Hydrogenophaga sp. SL48: one gene and its partner. The protein of the gene in region 2 interacts with the protein of the main gene of each other region in a pairwise test. Links are inferred from orthologs where the notes say so. Each region holds a gene or a part of one and is shown on either strand. Other genes may lie near its edges.

What was found.
Region 1: the proteins of IM738_RS13050 (region 2) and IM738_RS24070 interact in binary tests that used the Escherichia coli proteins (3 or more experiments, as listed by UniProt). The link is inferred for Hydrogenophaga sp. SL48 from one-to-one orthologs.

Annotation. Positions count from the first base shown.
Region 1 is NZ_CP063400.1:5,052,200-5,061,698, reverse strand. What follows is about bases 4,357-7,154. They hold IM738_RS24070 (glutamate-5-semialdehyde dehydrogenase), read right to left. Parts: upstream 6,497-7,154; coding sequence 5,216-6,496; downstream 4,357-5,215. Other genes in these bases: IM738_RS24065 (DUF2855 family protein), read left to right, coding at 6,631-7,154; gshA (glutamate--cysteine ligase), read right to left, coding at 4,357-5,026. Also shown: gshB (glutathione synthase), read right to left, coding at 1-226; IM738_RS24085 (benzoate/H(+) symporter BenE family transporter), read right to left, coding at 236-1,420; IM738_RS24080 (potassium transporter Kup), read right to left, coding at 1,582-3,450; more of gshA, read right to left, coding at 3,743-4,356; more of IM738_RS24065, read left to right, coding at 7,155-7,758; IM738_RS24060 (CreA family protein), read right to left, coding at 7,765-8,238; IM738_RS24055 (class I SAM-dependent methyltransferase), read right to left, coding at 8,400-9,290; IM738_RS24050 (winged helix-turn-helix transcriptional regulator), read left to right, coding at 9,419-9,499. UniProt on the Escherichia coli protein: Catalyzes the NADPH-dependent reduction of L-glutamate 5-phosphate into L-glutamate 5-semialdehyde and phosphate. The product spontaneously undergoes cyclization to form 1-pyrroline-5-carboxylate.
Region 2 is NZ_CP063400.1:2,756,844-2,766,528, forward strand. What follows is about bases 2,222-5,205. They hold IM738_RS13050 (sulfate/molybdate ABC transporter ATP-binding protein), read right to left. Parts: upstream 4,266-5,205; coding sequence 3,177-4,265; downstream 2,222-3,176. Other genes in these bases: IM738_RS13040 (MlaD family protein), read left to right, coding at 2,222-2,505; IM738_RS13045 (ABC-type transport auxiliary lipoprotein family protein), read left to right, coding at 2,502-3,173; cysW (sulfate ABC transporter permease subunit CysW), read right to left, coding at 4,284-5,198; cysT (sulfate ABC transporter permease subunit CysT), read right to left, coding at 5,195-5,205. In the rest of the region: IM738_RS13030 (ABC transporter permease), read left to right, coding at 1-762; IM738_RS13035 (ABC transporter ATP-binding protein), read left to right, coding at 764-1,546; more of IM738_RS13040, read left to right, coding at 1,570-2,221; more of cysT, read right to left, coding at 5,206-6,079; IM738_RS13065 (sulfate ABC transporter substrate-binding protein), read right to left, coding at 6,208-7,206; IM738_RS13070 (RBBP9/YdeN family alpha/beta hydrolase), read right to left, coding at 7,310-7,870; IM738_RS13075 (Lrp/AsnC family transcriptional regulator), read right to left, coding at 8,076-8,546; IM738_RS13080 (transporter substrate-binding domain-containing protein), read left to right, coding at 8,750-9,535; IM738_RS13085 (ABC transporter permease), read left to right, coding at 9,604-9,685. UniProt on the Escherichia coli protein: Part of the ABC transporter complex CysAWTP involved in sulfate/thiosulfate import. Responsible for energy coupling to the transport system.

The DNA of each region.
Region 1 (9,499 bases), 2.3 Mb from region 2 along the record:
GCTCGATGGCCTCGCGGGTGACGTCGAACCACGCGTCGGCGTCGCCCGTGAGGGTGATGTGGCGCACCTGGGCCGTCACCGGCTGGCCACTGCGCCAGGCCATGAGCTGCGGCTCGGTCGCGGCGATGGTGTGGCCGCGCTTCTGCAGCTCGCGCATCATGGCGAAGGTGGTGTCTTTGTAGATCTTGAAAGACGCCAGCGGGTCGGCAACGAAGAGGATGTTCATGGGGCTTGTTCAGGAGGCTTTGCGGGCAGCCCCGTACTGTTGCACAAACAGCGCAAGCGCGCCGGCGACCACGCCCCAGAAGGCCGAGCCGATGCCGGCAATGACCACGCCGCTGAGCGTGACGAGGAAGGTGATGAGCGCGGCCTCGCGGTGGGCGTCGTCGCGCAGCGCCGTGTGAAGGCCCCCGCCAATGGTGCCCAGCAAGGCCAGACCCGCGATCGCCAGCACCAGCTCCTTCGGGAACGCCAGCAACAGGCCGGTGACCGCTGCGCCCACCAGACCGATGGCGACGTAGATCAGGCCGCAGGCCACGGCGGCGGTGTAGCGCTTGGTCTTGTCGGGGTGGGCTTCTTCGCCCATGCAGATGGCGGCGGTGATGGCGCTGAGGTTGAGCGCGAAGGCGCCAAACGGGGCCAGCACCAGCGTGGCCACGCCGGTCATGGTGATGATCTTCGAGACCGGCATCTGATAGCCCGCCGCGCGGACAGCCGCCACGCCGGGCAGGTTCTGCGAGGCCATGGTGACGATGAACAGTGGCAGCGCCAGGCTGACGAAGGCGCTGAAGGTGAACTCGGGCGCCGTGAACACCGGCCGCGCCCATTCGAGCACCAGCGCCCCGGCATTGAACTGGCCATTGACCACCACATGCGCCACCGCCGCCAGCAAGGTCAGTGGCACCGCGTAGCGCGGCAACAGGCGACGACCCAGCAGATACACCAGCAGCATCAGCACCACCAACGGCAGGGCCGTCTGCGCCGCGGCAAAGGCCTGCAGGCCAAATCGCGCCAGCACACCCGCGAGCAGCGCCGAGGCAATGGCCATCGGGATGCGGTTCATCAGCCGCTCGAACAGGCCGGTCGCGCCGGCCAGGATGATGAGCACAGCGCAGGCCATGAAGGCCCCCACCGCCTGCGCCATGGAGAAGCCCCCGGCCAGACCGGCGGTGGCCAGCACGGCGGCGCCGGGCGTGCTCCAGGCCACCATCACCGGCTGTTTCAGGATCAGCGAAGGAATGGCCGAACACAGGCCCATGCCCAGCCCCAGCGCCCACATCCACGAGGTGATCTGCTCGGGCGTGGCACCAAAGGCCTGTGCGGCCTGGAAGACGATGGCGACCGAGCTGGTGAAGCCCACCAGCACCGCCACGAAACCGGCCGTGGCGGCCGAGAGGTTGAGGTCACGGAAAAAAGACATCGGGGGATTGTGCCGGTGAGCCGAGCGCCCCGAACCGACAGGGACTCTCCGGAGCAAGTGCCTGAACCGTGGATGCGGTGGAACCGGCTTCGCCGGGCCACTCGCATCGCCCCTTGAGGGGCGGAGCGGTTACGCGAAGCGAACAAGCGACGGGGGTGGTCCTAAATCTCCAGCTTCGAGCCCAGCTCGATCACCGCGTTGTTCGGCAGGTTCAGGAACTCGGCCGCCGCGCCGGCGTTGTGGTGCATCTGGGCAAACAGCTTTTCGCGCCACAGCGACATGCCCTGGCCCAGCTTGGGCACCACCAGGTCGCGCGAGAGGAAGTAGCTGGTCAGCATCGGTTCCAGCTCGCAGCCGCGACCGCTCATGAGCTGCAGCGCCTTGGGCACGTCGGGATCGTTCTTGAAACCGTAGTGGATCACCACCTGCCAGCAGTCGTGCCCCAGCGGTTCCACCGCCAGGCGCTTGTCCAGACCGATCCAGGGCACCTCGTGGCTGCGCACCGTGACGAACAGGTTCTGGGCGTGAAGCACCTTGTTGTGCTTGAGGTTGTGCAACAAGGCATTGGGCACCGTGCCCGTCTCACCGGTCAGGAACACGGCGGTGCCGGCCACGCGGGTGGGCGGGTCCATGAACACGGCGTCCAGAAAGCTGTCGAGTTCGATGGCGTCGGCCTGCTGGGCCTGGGCCATGAGGACCCGCCCCTGCTTCCAGGTCATCATGAGCATGAACACCACGCCGCCGATCAGCAGCGGGAACCAGCCGCCCGCAAACAGCTTGAGCAGGTTGGAGCTGAAGAAGGCCAGGTCCACCACGAAGAAGAACCCGGTCGCCAGCAGGCACAGCCAGAGCGGGTATTTCCAGCCAAAGCGGATCACGAAGAATGTCAGCACCGTGGTGATGAGCATGTCCAGCGTGACGGCGATGCCGTAGGCGGCCGCCAGGTTGCTGGACGACTTGAACATCACCACCGCCAGCACGATGGCCACGAACAGGCCCCAGTTGACGAAGGGGATGTAGATCTGGCCGGTGTCGCGCACGCTGGTGTGCAGCAGGTTCAGTCGCGGCAGGTAGCCCAGCTGCACGGCCTGTTTGGTGACGCTGAACGCACCGGAGATCAGGGCCTGCGAGGCGATCACCGTGGCCATGGTCGCCAGCCCCACCAGCGGCAGCAGGGCCCAGTCGGGCGCCATGTTGAAGAAGGGGTTCTTGACCGCTTCGGGGTTCTCCAGCAGCAGCGCGCCCTGTCCGAAGTAGTTCAGCGTCAGGCAGGGCATGACCACCGAAAACCAGGCCAGGCGGATCGGCTTTTTGCCGAAGTGGCCCATGTCGGCGTAGAGCGCCTCACCGCCCGTCACGCACAGCACCACGGCGCCCAGGATGATGAAGGTGGTGCCGGGCTGCTCCCAGATGAAGCGCAGGGCGTGGTGCGGGCTGAGCGCGGCCAGGATTTCGGGGTGGCCCACGATGTGCACCACACCGAGCGCCGCGATGGTGAGAAACCACAACACCGTGATCGGACCAAAAAACTTGCCGATGCCACCGGTGCCGCGCTTCTGCACGAAAAACAGGCCGAACAGCACCACCAGCGTGATCGGCACCACGTACTGCTTGAACGCGGGCGAGATGACCTCCAGGCCTTCCACTGCCGAGAGCACCGAAATCGCCGGGGTGATGACACCGTCGCCATAAAACAGCGAGGTGCCGAAGATGCCGATCGCCAGCAGCCACTTGCGCAGCTCGGGCCGGTCTTTCACGGCCTGCGAGGCCAGCGCCAGCATGGCGATCAGGCCGCCCTCGCCCGCGTTGTCGGCGCGCAGCACCAGCACGACGTACTTGAGGGACACGATGACCGTCAGCGTCCAGAAAACGATGGACAGCACCCCATACACGTTGTCATGGGTGAAGGGGACATGGCCGGACCCGAAGATCTCTTTGATGGCGTACAGCACGCTGGTGCCGATATCGCCATACACCACACCGATGGCGCCCAGGGTGAGCGCAGCAAGCGAAGATTTGCTGGAGGACAAAAAACCACCCGACCCGGCTGGGGATCAGGTCCGTTGTCTGGAAGCTCGCGATTCTGCGCCCGCAGCACCCGCTCCGCCAGTGGGGCGATGTGCCTAAATGAGACGCTCCGGCGGGTTTGTTGCACTGCAACAACTTTACTGGGGAGAAGTCATGTCCCCTGCCACATTGCGAACATGAACCCGTCCGGCGAGGCGTGCGTGCGATCAGGATGCGGTGGAGCCGGCTCCGCCGGGCCACTCGCATCGTCCCCTTGAGGGGGTGACGCGCCGCAGGCGCGGCGCGGGGGTGGGCCTATTCGTAAACCTCTGCGTCCGGGTCGGTCGCTTCCAGCTCGTAGCTCGCCGCCAGCATCGCCAGGCGGCCGATGACGCCGTACATGTAGAAGCGGTTGGGCACGCTGGCACCCGGTTTCACGCCGGGCTGCGGCAGCTGCGCGCTTTGTTCGAACGCCAGCGGCACGAAGCTCGACCCTGGCGCGTTGAGGCTTTCGTCGGTGCCCCGGTCGGCGTGCACGCGGTAAAACCCGCCCACCACGTAGCGGTCCATCATGTAGACCACGGGCTCGGCCACGGCGGCGTTGATGCGCTCGTTGGTCAGCACGCCTTCCTGGATGATGACCTCGCCCACCGGCTGGCTCCCCACGGCCTTGGCCCGGGCCTTGAACCATGCGTCGTCCAGGTCCTTGGCGTCGCGCACCGTGAGCTGGCCCAGCGCCGCGTTGCCGTTGTCGGCCTTGATGACGACAAACGGTTTCTCGTTGATGCCGTATTCCTTGTATTTGCGGCGGATCTTGCCCAGCAGCGCGTCGGTGTTGCTGCGCAGGCACTCCAGCCCGGTGGCTTCGGCGAAATTCACCTCGCCACACTGGTTGAACATCGGGTTGATCAGCCAGTGGTCCATGCCCAGCAGCTTGCCGAAGCGCTTGGACACCTCTTCGTAGGCCTTGAAATGGTTGCTCTTGCGGCGGATGCCCCACCCCGCGTGCAAGGGCGGCAGCAGGTACTGCTCGTGCAGGTCTTCCAGGATGCCGGGTGCGCCCGCGCTCAGGTCGTTGTTGAGCAGGATGGTGCAGGGGTCGAAGTGCTTGAGGCCAAGGCGGCGTTTGCTGCGGATCAGCGGCTCCAGCGTGATGGACTCACCGCCTGGCAGGTCGATGGTGGTGGGGGCCTTGATGTCGTTGGACAACGAGCCCAGGCGCACGTTCAGGCCGGCCTGGTAGAAGATGCGCTGCAGCTGGCGCAGGTTGCCGAGGTAAAACACATCGGTGCTGCTCTCGGGCACCAGCAGCAGGTTCTTGGCCTCGGGGCAGATCTTCTCGATGGCGGCCATGGCCGCCTGCACCGCCAGCGGCATCATCTCGGGCGTGAGGTGGTTCCAGCCGCCGGGATAGAGGTTGGTGTCCACGGGCGCGAGCTTGAAACCGGCGTTGCGCACGTCCACCGAGCTGTAGAACGGCGGCGTGTGCTCCATCCACTCCAGCCGGAACCAGCGCTCGATCACGGGCGTGGATTCGAGGATGCGCTGTTCGAGTTCGTTGATGGGGCCAGTGAGGGCGGTGACGAGATGCGGAACCATAAGATTTAGACGCCCCCCGCGCCGCCTGCGGCGTCACCCCCCACTGGGGGGCGTCAGCAGCGGCCCGGCGAAGCCGGTTCCGCGCTGACCTGGACGCTCGGGCGATGCGTTTGGGCGAGAGATGGGGGTTGTTGGAAAAGCCGCTAGCGTTGGAAGTATGGGGCCGAAAGCCGGGCTTGCAAGCCCGCCTCAGGCCCGAATTTCGCCTTCGCCCAGCACCACGTATTTCAAGGACGTGAGGCCTTCGACGCCGACCGGACCACGGGCATGGAACTTGTCGGTCGAGATGCCGATTTCGGCCCCCAGCCCGTACTCGAACCCGTCAGCGAAGCGGGTGCTCGCATTCACCATCACGCTGGCCGAATCGACCTCGCGCAGGAAGCGTTGGGCGTGCATGTGGTCGGTGGTGAGGATGGCGTCGGTGTGGTGGCTGCTGTAGCGGTTGATGTGGGCGATGGCTTCGTCCAGGCCGTCAACGATCTTGACGCTGATCACCGGCGCGAGGTATTCCTCGCTCCAGTCCTGCTCGCTGGCGGCCATCACGGTGGCGCCCGGCACGGCCGCCAGGATGGCCATGGCCTCGGGGCAGCCGCGCATTTCCACGCCCTTGGCGGCGTACACGGCGCCGATCTTCGGCAGAAAATCGGCCGCCACGCCGCGCGCCACCAGCAGGCTTTCGGTGGCGTTGCAGGGGCTGTACTTTTGCGTCTTGGCGTTGTCGGCCACCTTCACCGCCATGGCGATGTCGCAGGGGTCGTCCACGTAGGTGTGGCAATTGCCGTCCAGGTGTTTGATGACGGGCACCTTGGCCTCGGCGCTGATGCGCTCGATCAGGCCCTTGCCGCCGCGCGGGATGATCACGTCCACGTACTGCGGCATGGTGATGAGCTGGCCCACGGCGGCGCGGTCGGTGGTGGGCACGAGCTGCACCGCGTCGGTCGGCAGGCCGGCGGCGGCAAGCGCCTGCTGCACCAGCGCGGCCAGGGCGCGGTTGGAGTCGATGGCCTCGGAGCCGCCGCGCAGGATGCAGGCGTTGCCGCTCTTGATGCTCAGGCTGGCGGCCTCGATGGTCACGTTCGGGCGGCTCTCGTAGATCATGCCGAACACGCCGATGGGCACGCGCATCTGGCCCACGCGGATGCCGCTGGGCATCTGCTTCAGGCCCGAGATTTCACCCATGATGTCGGCCATTGCGGCCAGCTGCTCGCAGCCTTCGGCGCAGGTCTCGATGACCTTGGGTGTGAGCTTGAGGCGGTCCACCATCGGCTCGCTCAACCCGGCGGCGCGGGCGCGCTCCAGGTCTTTGGCGTTCTCGGTCTGCAGGCCCTCCACGTTGGCGCGCAGCAGCGCGGCGAGCGAGCGCAGCGCCTTGAGCTTGGTCGCCGCGCTGGCCTTGGCCATCAGCGCCGAGGCGGCCTTGGCCTGGCTGCCCAGCGTGTTCATGAGTTCGGTGGTGTTGGTCGCGTTCATGGCGCGATTTTCGCAGAGCGGCCCGCGCTTGGGGAGGCGGGGGCATTCAGGGGCGGCCCTGGCAACGCGCGTGACAACCGGGCGCGCCGAACCGGTGCACCATCACGGCCCCGCTTCCCCACCGTGAAACGCCCATGACCACCACCCAGTTCCAGGTCCGCAAGGACCGGCTCGACACCACGCGAACCGTCCGGTTGCCCGAAGCGCCCCTGTCCGACGGACAGGTGCGGGTGCGCGTCGAGCGGTTCGCCTACACGTCCAACAACATCACCTACGCCGCGTTCGGCGAGGCCATGGACTACTGGCGGTTTTTCCCGGTGGTGCCGCAGGCCGACGACGCCCCCTGGGGCATCGTGCCGGTCTGGGGGTTCGGCGTGGTGACAGAAACGGCATGTGCCGGGGTGGCCGAAGGTGAGCGCCTGTATGGCTACTGGCCGATGGCCTCGGACGCCGTGCTGCAGCCCGCGCGCGTGTCGCCCGAGGGTTTCCATGACGGCGCACCGCACCGCGCGGCGCTGCACCCGGTCTACAACCACTACCTGCGCTGCGCGGTCGACTCGCTGCACGACCCCGCCAGCGAACCGCTGCAGGCGCTGCTGCGGCCCTTGTTTCTCACCGCCTGGCTGATCGACGACTTCCTGGCCGACAACGCCTTCTTCGGCACGAGCCAGCCGGGCCGGCGGGGCGTGATGCTGCTTTCGTCGGCCAGCAGCAAGACGGCGTACGCCACCGCGGCCCAGCTGGCCCACCGACCGGACGTGGAGGTGATCGGCCTGACCTCACCCGGCAACGTGGCGTTCTGCGAAAGCCTGGGCGTGTACAGCCGCGTCCTCACCTACGACCAGCTCGACGTGCTGCCCAGCGACACGCCCTGCGTGTACGTCGACTTCGCGGGCAATGGCGAATTGCGCAAGGCCATCCACCGCCGGTTCACGGCGCTCGCTTACAGCTGCTCCATCGGCGGCACCCACGTGAACCAGCTGGCCGGCGCGCGCGACCTGCCCGGGCCACGCCCGGTGCTGTTCTTTGCACCGGCGCAGGCCAAGAAGCGCCATGGCGACTGGGGCGCCGCCGGGTTCAACGAGCGCATGGCGCGCGCCTGGCATGCGTTCGTCCAGCAAGTGACCCAGCCTTCGGCCCCCTGGCTGGTGGTGCAGCACCACCGCGGGCCCGAGGCGGTGCAGGCGGCCCACGCGCTGGTGCTGGGCGGGCGCGGCGACCCGCGCCTGGGGCACGTGTTGACGCTGTCGGACGGCGTTTAGGCCCCTTCAGCGCACCGGGATCGCGGTGGCACGGTCCACCGGCACCGCGGTCACCGAGTTCTGCGGCGAGCCTTCGATCACCCGATCGGAGTAGGTGAGGTACACCAGCGTGTGCCGCTTGAGGTCGACCATGCGCACGATGCGCAGGCGCTTGAAGATGAAGCTGGTGCGCTCGCTGAAGATCTCTTCCTGCGCCTGGATGGGTTTGGGGATCGAGATCGGGCCGACCTGCCGGCAGGCGATGGACGCCTCGGATTTGTCCTCGGCGAGGCCGAGCGCGCCCTTGATGCCACCGGTTTTGGCGCGCGACAGGAAGCAGGTGACGCCGGCCACCCCCGGGTCGTCGAACGCCTCGACCACGATCTTGTGGTCGGCCCCGATGAACTTGAACACCGTGTCGACCGAGCCGATCTCTTCGGCCTGGGCGGCGGTGGCGCCGGTGAGCAACAGCAAGGTGAGGGAGAGCGCGAGGTGGCGCATGGCGGGCCTTTGTGAAGGAGTTGCGAATGGCCACACGGTAGCAGGGTCTGCCACACGGTTGGCCATGTTGCACGCCATGAACACCCACACCACCACCCTGCGCACCGCACGCAGCCTGGCCGCCACGCCGGAACGGGTCCAAGCCGCTTCGCCCGTGCCGCTCAGCGCGTGCCCGCCCCCACCAGCATCTCGCACGGGCCCATGAAGCCGTCCGCCCTGGTTTCGAAACGCAGCAAGGTCTGCTCGATCTCTCCCCAGGTGTCGGCGCGTTCGCCTTCACTCAAACCTGCCATCATCTGGTGCAGGGCACCGAAGGACTCCCGCTCGAAGCGCACGCACTCGGCGGCGCTCGGCAGGCGGACCGGGGAATCGACCTTGCGCACCTCCACGTCCCGAAAACCCGCTTGCTCCAACGCCTTCGCCAGCACGCCCTCGGCCCCCAATGAGAACGGCCCCGGTTGCCCGGGCAGGGGTGGCGGCAGCTGCGCGCGGCGCCGGATGATGCCGACCGGCAACGCGAAGAACGGGTTGCGCTCGGCGGTGGAATACACCACCGCAGCGAAGCGCCCGCCCGGCTTCAGCGCGTGGCGGATGCCGGCCAGCGCGCGCTGCTGGTCGGGAAAGTAGATCAGGCCGACACGCGATACCGCGGCGTCGAACGAGGCGCCGGATAACAGATCGTGGCGCTCGCCATCGAGTTCCCGTGTGTCCACGTTCGCCAGCCCGGCCAGTTCGGCCGCCGCCTTGGCGTGGCGCAGGATCGCCGGTGAGATGTCGGTGGCCAACACGTGGCCGCGCGCACCCACGCGGCGCGCCGCGACCAGCGTTTGTTCGCCTGCGCCAGCCGCCACGTCGAGCACGCGCGCGCCGGGGCCGACCGCCGCCATGTCCAGCATGGCCTCGGTGGCCGGGCCCAGCCAGCGCGCCAGCAAGGGGCCCCATCGGTTCCAGGCCTCGGCGGTGTTCTCCCACTGCGCGCGCGTGGTCTGGCGGAACTTCTCGGCGTCGAAGACGGCCGGGGCAGCGGGGGCGGAAACGAGGGCTTCGGTCATGGCGGTGCTCCTTGAACTTGACCGGTGCGACATGCACGGTCGGTCTTCAAGGTATGCCGTGTGCCGGGCATGCTCAAGTCCAGAATCTGGAGTAGGTGTTCTGACAGCGCGCGCATAGACTGGCTCGCATGATCGACTACATGCAGTTCTGTACCGTGGCCCGGGGCGCCGAGGTGTTGGGCGAGCTGTGGACGCCGCTGGTGGTGCGC
Region 2 (9,685 bases):
GTGGCCGCCGCCCAACAGGCCCAGTCGTTTTTGCACTTCATCGGCGAGACCGCGATCGCGGCGGCGCGGGTGATGCGCCATCCAGCTAAGTGGCGGCTGCGCGCGATCTGGCACGAGGTGCAGATCGGGGGTTTCGATGCGCTGCCCATCATCGGCCTGACCTCGTTCCTGCTGGGCATCGTGGTGGCCTACCAGGGCGCCGACCAGCTGCGCCACTACGGCGCCAACGTGTTCGTGGTGGAGCTGGTGGGCTACGCCATGCTGCGCGAGTTCGCGCCGCTGATCAGCGCCATCATCATTGCCGGGCGATCCGGCTCGGCCTACGCGGCGCAGATCGGCACCATGGTGGTGGCCGAAGAGGTCGACGCCCTGCGCACCATCGGCATCGACCCGCTGCAGCGCCTGGTGCTGCCCAAGATCATCGCCCTTTCCATCGCCCTGCCCTTGCTCACGGTGTTCGCCGACATCACCGGCGTGTTCGGCGGCATGGTGATGGCGCGCTCGCAGCTGGACATCGGCTTCGGCGAGTTCGTCGACCGCTTCGGCCGCGTGATGCAGGGCACCGCGTTCCTGATCGGCGTGGGCAAGTCGCTGGTGTTCGCGCTCATCATCGCCACCGTCGGCTGCTTCCAGGGCCTGCGCACCTCGGGCAGCGCCGACAGCGTGGGCCGGCAGACGACCCTGAGCGTGGTGCAGTCGATCTTCACGATCATCGTGGCCGACGCGCTGTTCTCGGTCGCCTTCAACCTGATGGGGCTCTGAGATGGCACCCACCGACGAGCCCGTGATCGAACTCAGGCAGATCTGCACCCGCTTCGGCAGCCACACCGTGCACGAGGGGCTGGACCTGAGCGTGAAGCGCGGCGAGATCCTGGGGCTGGCCGGGGGCAGCGGCTCGGGCAAGTCGGTGCTGCTGCGCGAGATGATCGGGCTGCAGGCGCCCACCTCGGGAGAGGTGCGCGTGTTCGGTGAAAACCTCACTTCGCTGGCCGCCGCCCCGGGCCTGGCGCTGCGCAAGCGCTGGGGCGTGATGTTCCAGCGCGGCGGTCTGTTCGGCGCGCTCACCGTGCGGGAGAACGTGGGCCTGCCCTTGCGCGAACACAGCGCGCTCGACCACACGCTGATCGACCGCATCGCCGAGTGGAAGCTGGCCCTGACCGGCCTGCCGCCCGAAGCCGGGCTCAAGCGGCCCAGCGAACTGAGCGGCGGCATGCTCAAGCGCGCGGCGCTGGCGCGCGCCATCGCGCTCGACCCCGAGCTGCTGTTCCTCGACGAACCGACCTCGGGCCTGGACCCGGCCAGCTCGCGCGGCGTGGACGACCTGATCCTCGCCACGCACGCGCTGTTCGGGCCGACCATCGTGATCGTCACCCACGACCTGGCGCTGCTGTGGCGGGTGTGCGACCGGGTCGCCGTGCTGGCCGAAGGCCGCGTGATCGCGCTGGACACGATGGACGCGCTCTCGCACCACCCGCACCCCACGGTCGCGGCCTATTTCAACCAGCCGAGCGGGGAGCCACAGCGGGCGGCCTCTGCGCTGGCCTGACCCAGACACAGAGACACAGCGACATGGACGACAAGGTCAACTACCCACTGGTCGGCGGCTTCGTGCTGCTGCTCGGCGCCCTGCTGGTGGCCGGCGTGCTCTGGCTCGCGGCCGGGCTGGGCGGCCGCCAGGCGGTGGACGCCTACCAGGCGGTGATCGAAGAATCGGTGGCGGGGCTGAACGTCGACGCGCCCGTGAAGTACATGGGCGTGGACGTCGGCAAGGTGGCGCGCATCGAGATCGACCCGCTGAACTCGGAGCAGGTCCGCCTGCACTTCCTCGTGAAGCGCGGCACGCCGATCAAGCAGGACAGCGTGGCCGTGCTGAAGGCGCAGGGGCTCACGGGCATCGCCTACATCGAAATCAGCGGCGGCAGCGCCGGCTCGCCGCCGCTGCTGGCCGGGGCCGACGGCGTGGCGCCGACCATCCCCTTCAAGCCCTCGCTGAGCGCGCGGCTGGAGAACGTGCTCTCCAACGTGCTGGGCAACGTGGACCGCGTCTCGGACAACCTCAATGAAGTCTTCGGTGCCGACAACCAGGCCGCGCTGAAGTCCAGCCTGGCCGACATCGCCACGCTGGCCCGCGCCTTGGCCGGGCAGCAGGCGGCGATCAGCGCGGGCATCGCCGATGCCGCCAAAACCGCCAGGCTGACCGCGCGCGCGGGCGAGCAGCTGGGGCCGACGCTGGCGCGCATCGAGAGCAGCGCGCAGGCCGTCGAGCGCATGGCCGAGGTGGCCGGGCAGGCCAGCCAACGCGCCGGCGCGGCCGCCGACGCCGCGGCCACCAGCGTGCAGCAGGTGGGCAGCGAGACCCTGCCCGACCTGGCGCGGCTGATGGCCGAACTGAACCAGCTCTCGGCCTCGCTGCGCCACCTGAGCGAACAGACCACCGTCAACCCCAGCAGCCTGCTGCTGGGCAACCCCGCGCCGACACCCGGCCCCGGAGAAAGCCCGCCATGACACACCCCCACCCCGCACGCCACGCGCTGCCCCCCGGCCGCGCCGGCGGCGTTGCCCGCTGGTGCTGGCTCGCCGCGCTGCTGCCGCTGCTGGCGGCCTGCGCCGGCACCTTGTTGCCCAAGCCGGCCCCCGCCCCCACGCGCTTCACGCTGGATACCGGCCCCGCTTCGGCTCCCGCGGCCAGCGCGCGAACGGCGGCCGCGGACGCGCCCACGCTCACGGTGGACCTGCCGCGCGCGGCTCCGGGTTACGACAGCCGGCGCATGGTCTACCAGCGACGGCCGCAACAGATGGAGGCCTTCGCCTTCCACGAGTGGGTGGAGCCACCGGCGCAGATGCTCGCCCCCTTGCTGGTGCGCGCGCTGCAGGACCAGGGAGGCTTTCGCGCCGTGCTGCGCGCACCGTCGGCCGCTGCGGGCGGCTGGCGGCTGGAAACCGAGCTGCTGCGCCTGCACCAGGACTTCAGCCAGCGGCCCAGCCAGGTGCGCCTGAGCGTGCGCGCCGTGCTGCTGAACAGCGCCACGCGCCAGGCCGTGGCCTGGCGGGAGTTTGACGTCAGCGTGGCCGCGACCAGCGACGACCCGGTGGCCGGTGCCGCGGCGGCGCAGGCGGCCGCGCGGCAGCTGTCCACCGAGGTGGCCGCGTTCAGCGCGGAGCGGGCGCGCTGAACGTCAGGCCTTTTCGGGGTGCAGGAACACGCGCGCCTTGCGCGGCGACACCACGAGCGTCTCGCCTTCCTGCAGGCCCAGCTCGCGGAACTGCAACGCGGGGATCTGCGCTTCGATCAGCGGGTCGTGCCCGGCCGGGTGGTTGTTCTCCACCGGCTGCAGCTCCAGGCGCGCGATGGGGCCGACCACGATGGCGCGGCTGAGCGTGGCGACGATGCCGCTGGCGCCCGGCGTGTGGCGCTGCACGTCGAGGTCGTGCGGGCGCACGTAGGCGAAGGCCTGTGCGTTCTGCGCGCCGGCGTGTTCGGGCGTGTGAATGGCCACGCCATCGAGGTGCAGCAAGCCCTCATGTGCACGGCCGTGGAACAGGTTCACGTCGCCCAGGAAGCCGTACACGAACGGGCTGGCCGGGTGGTCCCACACGTCCTGCGGTGAACCGCACTGCTCCACCACGCCCTTGTTCATCAGCACCACGCGGTCGGCCACCTCCAGCGCCTCTTCCTGGTCGTGGGTGACGAAGATGCTGGTCACGTGCAGCTCGTCGTGCAGGCGGCGCAGCCAGCGGCGCAGTTCCTTGCGCACCTTGGCGTCGAGCGCGCCGAAGGGCTCGTCGAGCAGCAGCACCTGAGGCTCCACAGCAAGGGCACGGGCCAAGGCGATGCGCTGGCGCTGGCCGCCGGAGAGCTGCGAGGGATAGCGGTCGGCCAGCCAGTCGAGCTGCACCAGCTTGAGCAGGTCGGTCACCTTCTGCTTGATCTGCGCGTCGCTCGGGCGCTCGCCGCGCGGCTTCACGCGCAGGCCGAAGGCCACGTTCTCGAACACGCTCATGTGGCGGAACAGCGCGTAGTGCTGGAACACGAAACCCACGTTGCGCTCGCGCACGTGCACGTCGGTGGTGTCTTCGCCGCTGAAGTGGATGCTGCCGGTGTCGGGCGTTTCAAGGCCCGCGATGATGCGCAGCAGCGTGGTCTTGCCGCAGCCCGAGGGGCCGAGCAGCGCGAGCAGCTCGCCGGAGGCGATGTCGAGGTTGACGTCGCGCAGGGCCTGGAAGGTGCCGAAGTGTTTGTTGACGTTGCGGATCTGGATGCTCATGGGGATTCCCGGTGAAGGTCAGTGGGCGCTGCCGGCGGTGGCGCCCAGCGCAGGGGTGGGCCGCTCGGGCGGCAGCTCGGCCTGGGCCTTGAGTTCGCTTTCCATGCGCCACTCGGCCACCGACTTGATGGCCAAGGTCACCAGCGCCAGCAGGGCCAGCAGCGAGGCCACGGCGAATGCGGCCACCGACTGGTACTCGTTGTAGAGGATCTCGACATGCAGCGGCATCGTGTTGGTCTGGCCGCGGATGTGGCCCGAGACCACGCTCACCGCGCCGAACTCGCCCATGGCCCGCGCGTTGCACAGGATCACGCCGTAGATCAGGCCCCACTTGATGTTGGGCAGGGTCACGTACCAGAAGGTCTGCCAGCCGGTGGCACCGAGCACCTGCGCCGCCTGCTCCTCGTCGTTGCCCTGGGCCTGCATCAGCGGGATGAGTTCGCGCGCGATGAAGGGGAAGGTGACGAAGATGGTGGCCAGGATGATCCCGGGCACGGCGAAAACGATCTTGATGTCGTGCTCGGCCAGCCAGGGGCCGAACCAGCCCTGCGCGCCGAACACCAGCACGTAGATCAGGCCGGCCACCACGGGCGACACCGAGAACGGCAGGTCGATCAGCGTGGTGAGGAAGGACTTGCCCTTGAACTCGTACTTGGCGATGCACCAGGCCGCCGACACGCCGAACACCAGGTTCAGCGGCACGGCCACCAGCGCGGTGATGAAGGTGAGCCGGATGGCGGACCAGGCGTCCGGCTCCCGCAGCGCTTCGGCATAGGCGTCCCAGCCCTTGCGCAGGGCCTCGGTCGCCACTGCCGCCAGCGGCAGCACGAGGAACAGGAACATGAACACCAGCGCGACGCCGGTGAGCGTGTAGCGCACCCAGGGCGCTTCGGTGGTGCCGCGCTGGGCGCTGCGGATGGTGTTCTGACTCATTGGGAGTTCCCTGCCGAACGCTTGCGCTGCCAGCTTTGCAAACCGTTGATGACCAGCAGCAGCACGAAGGAAATGATCAGCATCACCGTGGCCACGGCCGTGGCACCGGCGTAGTCGTACTGCTCGAGCTTGCTGATGATGATCAGCGGCGTGATCTCGGACACCATGGGCATGTTGCCGGCGATGAAGATGACCGACCCGTATTCACCCACGGCACGCGCGAAGGCCATGGCAAAACCGGTCAGCAGCGCGGGCGCGATGCTCGGGAAGATCACGCGGCTGAAGGTCTGCCAGCGCGTGGCACCCAGGCAGGTGGCGGCCTCTTCCAGTTCCTTCTCGGCGTCTTCGAGCACCGGCTGCACCGTGCGCACCACGAAGGGCAGGCCGATGAAGATCAGCGCGATCACGATGCCGTTGGGGTTGAAGGCGAGCTGGATGCCGTGCGGCTCCAGCAGCGAGCCGATCCAGCCGTTGCCGGCCAGCAGCGCGGTGAGCGAGATGCCGGCCACGGCCGTGGGCAGCGCGAACGGCAGGTCCACCAGCGCGTCCACGATCTTTTTGCCCGGGAAGCTGTAGCGCACCAGCACCCAGGCCACCAGCAAGCCGAACACCACGTTGACCAGCGCCGCGATGAACGAGGCGCCGAAGGTGAGCCGGTACGAGGCCAGCACACGCGGCGCGGTGACCGCCTCCCAGAACTGCGGCCAGGTCAGCGTGAAGGTCTTGAAGACCAGTGCCGACAGCGGGATCAGCACGATCAGGCACAGGTAAAACACCGTGAAGCCCAGCGTGAGGTTGAAGCCGGGCAACACCCGCACCGGCGTGCGGCGAGGCGAAGCTGAAGAAGACGCCACCCCGGGGGGCAACACAGCAGAAGTCATGGGATATCCAATAAAGCGAAACCGACCGGCGCGACGTGCCCCAAGCCAAGGGCACCGCGGAACCGGCTTTGCCGGGCCGCCAGTGCCGCCCCCCTTGAGGGGGGTGACGCGAAGCGGCGCGGGGGGTGTTACTTGCCTGTGGTGTACAGCTTGTCGAACTGCCCGCCGTCGTTGAAGTGCACCTTCTGCGCTTCGGCCAGCGAACCGAAGTACTCGTTGACGGTGAACAGCTTGATGGGCTTGAACGCGGCGGCGTACTTCTTCAGCACCGCTTCGTTGCGCGGGCGGATGTTGTGCTGGGCCGCGATCTCCTGGCCTTCGGCGCTATAGAGGAAATCGAGGTAGGCCTTGGCATCGGCCGCCGTGCCCTTTTTCGCCACGGTGCGCTCGACGATGGCGACCGGGTTCTCGGCCACGATGGACGCGCTCGGGTGGATCGCATCGACCTTGCCTTTGCCGAACTCGTTGTCCACCGACACCACCTCGGACTCGAAGGTCACGAGCACGTCGCCGATGTTGCGTTGCAGGAAGACGCCGGTGGCGTCGCGCCCGCCGCGCGCCAGCACCGGCACGTTCTTGTAGAGCTTGCCCACGAACTCGGCGGCCTGCGCGTCGGTGCCGCCCTTGGCGCGCACCTGGCCCCAGGCCGCGAGGTAGGCCATGCGCCCGTTGCCGCCGGTCTTGGGGTTGACCACCACCACCTGCACGCCGGGCTTGATGAGGTCGTCCCAGTCCTTGATGCCCTTGGGGTTGCCCTGGCGCACGAGGAACAGCATGGTGGAGCTGGTGGGCGCGGCGTTGTTCGGGAATTTCTGGCGCCAGTCCTTGGCGACCACGCCCTTCTCGGCCAGGAAGTCCACGTCGGTGGTGGTGTTCATGGTCACCACGTCGGCGTCCAGGCCGTCGGCCACGGCCCGCGCCTGCGCGCTGGAGCCGGCGTGCGACTGATCGACCTTGATGTCCTTGCCGGTGGCCTTCTTGTGACTCGCGACGAAGGCGGTGTTGAGGTCTTTGTAGAACTCGCGCGCCACGTCGTAGGACACGTTCAGCAGCGTGGTCTGGGCCGAGGCGAGCGAGGCGGCGGCGAAGGCGATGGCGCCGAGGGTGAGCTGGAAGCTTGTTTTCATGGGAGGGGACTTCGATAGAGGGAATGCATGGGATTCTGGGATCCATGCCTTCATTGGCAAACGACTTTGTTCTTGTTTCCTTATTCGCGAGCTGAATAAGGCATCAGGCGGCCACGGCCACCGGAAGGGCGGGTGTGACGTCGGCGCCCAGCGACTGCAACAGGGCCAGGCCCAGGGGCCATTCGCCATGACCGGACTCCACGTTGATGTGCCCCGCATCATTGAGCCGCACGAACTCGCTGCCCCAGGCGCGGGCGTAGGCCCCGGCCAGGCGCACCGGGCAATACGGGTCGTTGCTGCTGGCCACCAGCACGCTGCGGTACGGCAACTTCTGGTACGGAACAGGCGCGAAGTCGGCCAGCACGCCGCGGCGCTCCGGGTCGGCGGGCGCGACCAGCAGCGCGCCCTGGATGCGGGCCGCCACCTCGGGCGGCAGGTGCGTGGTGGCGATGCAGCCCAGGCTGTGCGCGACCACCACCACCGGGCCGGGGGCCTGCTCGATGGTGTCGGTCAGGCGCCGCACCCAGGCACGCTGGCGCGGGCTGACCCAGTCGTCCTGCTCGACGCGCAAGACGTTCGGCAGGCGTTCGGTCCAGAGGCTTTGCCAGTGGCCGGCGCCGGAGTTGCGCCAGCCGGGCACGATGATCACGGTGGGAGAAGACATGCGGCCCCCGGTCTCAGCGGCTGGACCGCTGATGGGCGGCGTATGTCGGGGGGAAGTCCGTGGCGAGGTCGCCCGGTCTGTCTGTGCTCATGGATGCGCTCCTTCATGTCTGATGGCAGGCATTGTGGACAGCACCGCCGCGCAAACCAACGACTGTGAAGCAGTTTGTATATGGCCCCGCGGCATATGGCGGGGTGACGCAGGCTCAGCCCTGGTCCAGCGGCACGTACAGCCCCACCTTCATCGCGTCGATCACGACGTGCGTGGTCATGCGGACCACCTGCGGCACCTCGGCCATCAGCCGGGCCGCAAGCGCGTCGTAGGCCTTCACGTCGCGTGCCACGACCACCATCATGATGTCGAAGCTGCCGGTCACGTAGTAGACCTGCTGCACCGCCGGTTCGGTCTGTGCCCACAGGCGGATGCGCGGCAGCGCCTCGTAGTTGTCCTTGATCTCCAGCCCGGCGAGGAAGCTCATGGTGTGGCCCACCGCCTGCGGGTTCACCACCGCCACCTCGGCGCTGATGGTCTTGTCCTGGCGCATGCGACGCAGGCGCCGCTGGACGGCGGAAGCCGACAGACCCACCGCCTCCGCGATGACCTCGGCGTTGAGCTGGCAGTCCTTCTGGACCAGGTCCAGGATCTTCCGGTCAAAAACGTCCAGTTCGGTGTCCATGCGGCGATTCTAGGCACTGCGCCTTGGCGTCGCCGTCGCGCACAACGCGACCCGAATCGCCGCCATCCCGCGCGCCAGGGGCATTTTTTGCCGCCCGGCCGCAATCCAGGCGCGGATACTTGCCCCACTTTTTGCGCTGAAAAAAGACCTTCTGGTCACCCTGTCCGTCGGTTGTCCGACTATTTTCTTCTGGAGATCACAACGTGAGTCGTTCCCTGTTGAGTGGCCTGGTGGCCGGTGTGCTGTCCTTCGCCGGGGCCGCGCACGCCGAGGACGTGGTGCGCATCGGCACCCTGTCGGACTACGCGCCGTTCGAGTACCGCGACGCCAAGGGCGAGCTCAAGGGCATGGAGATCGAGCTGGCCAAGACCATGTGCAAACACATCCAGGCCAAGTGCGAGTACGTGACGATGGACTTCGACGCGCTGATCCCCGCACTCAAGGCCAGGAAGATCGACGCCGTGCTGGCCCAGATGTCGATCACCGACGAGCGCAAGAAGGTGGTGGACTTCACCGACCTGTTCACCCTGGCCCCGGTGCAGTACGTCGCCAAGGCCGGCTCGGGCATCACCGAAGACCCGGCCACGCTGCGCGGCAAGACCGTCGGCATCTACAGCGGCTCCAGCCACGAGACCTACCTGAAGAAGCGCCTGCCCAAGAGCCAGTCGGGCATCGCCATCAAGGCCTACCCCTCGCAGGACCCGATCTGGCTCGACCTGGAGGCGGGCCGCGTGCAGGCCGCGCTGACCGACACCACGGTGGCCCACGAGTGGCTGGAGAAAACCGGCAAGGCCAAGGGTTTCGCTCTCGCAGGCAAGCCGCTGAACGACGTGGCCATGTTCGGCGAAGGCACCGGCATCGCCGTGCGCAAGGGTGACCCGCTGCGCACGCGCCTGAACACCGCGATCAAACAGGTGCTGACCGACGGCAGCTTCGCGGCCGAGAACAAGAAGGTGTTCCCCTTCAGCATCGCGCCCACGCTGAAGTAAGCTGGCGCCCCTTGGGACCAGGCCGTCCGGCAGGGTGGCCTGGTCTTGCTGTTTGTGTTGGGTGGTGAATGGACGATTTGTGGCTGTACGCCGGTCAGTTGCTGCAGGGTGCCTGGGTCACCGTGCAACTGGCCCTGTCTTCGCTGGTGG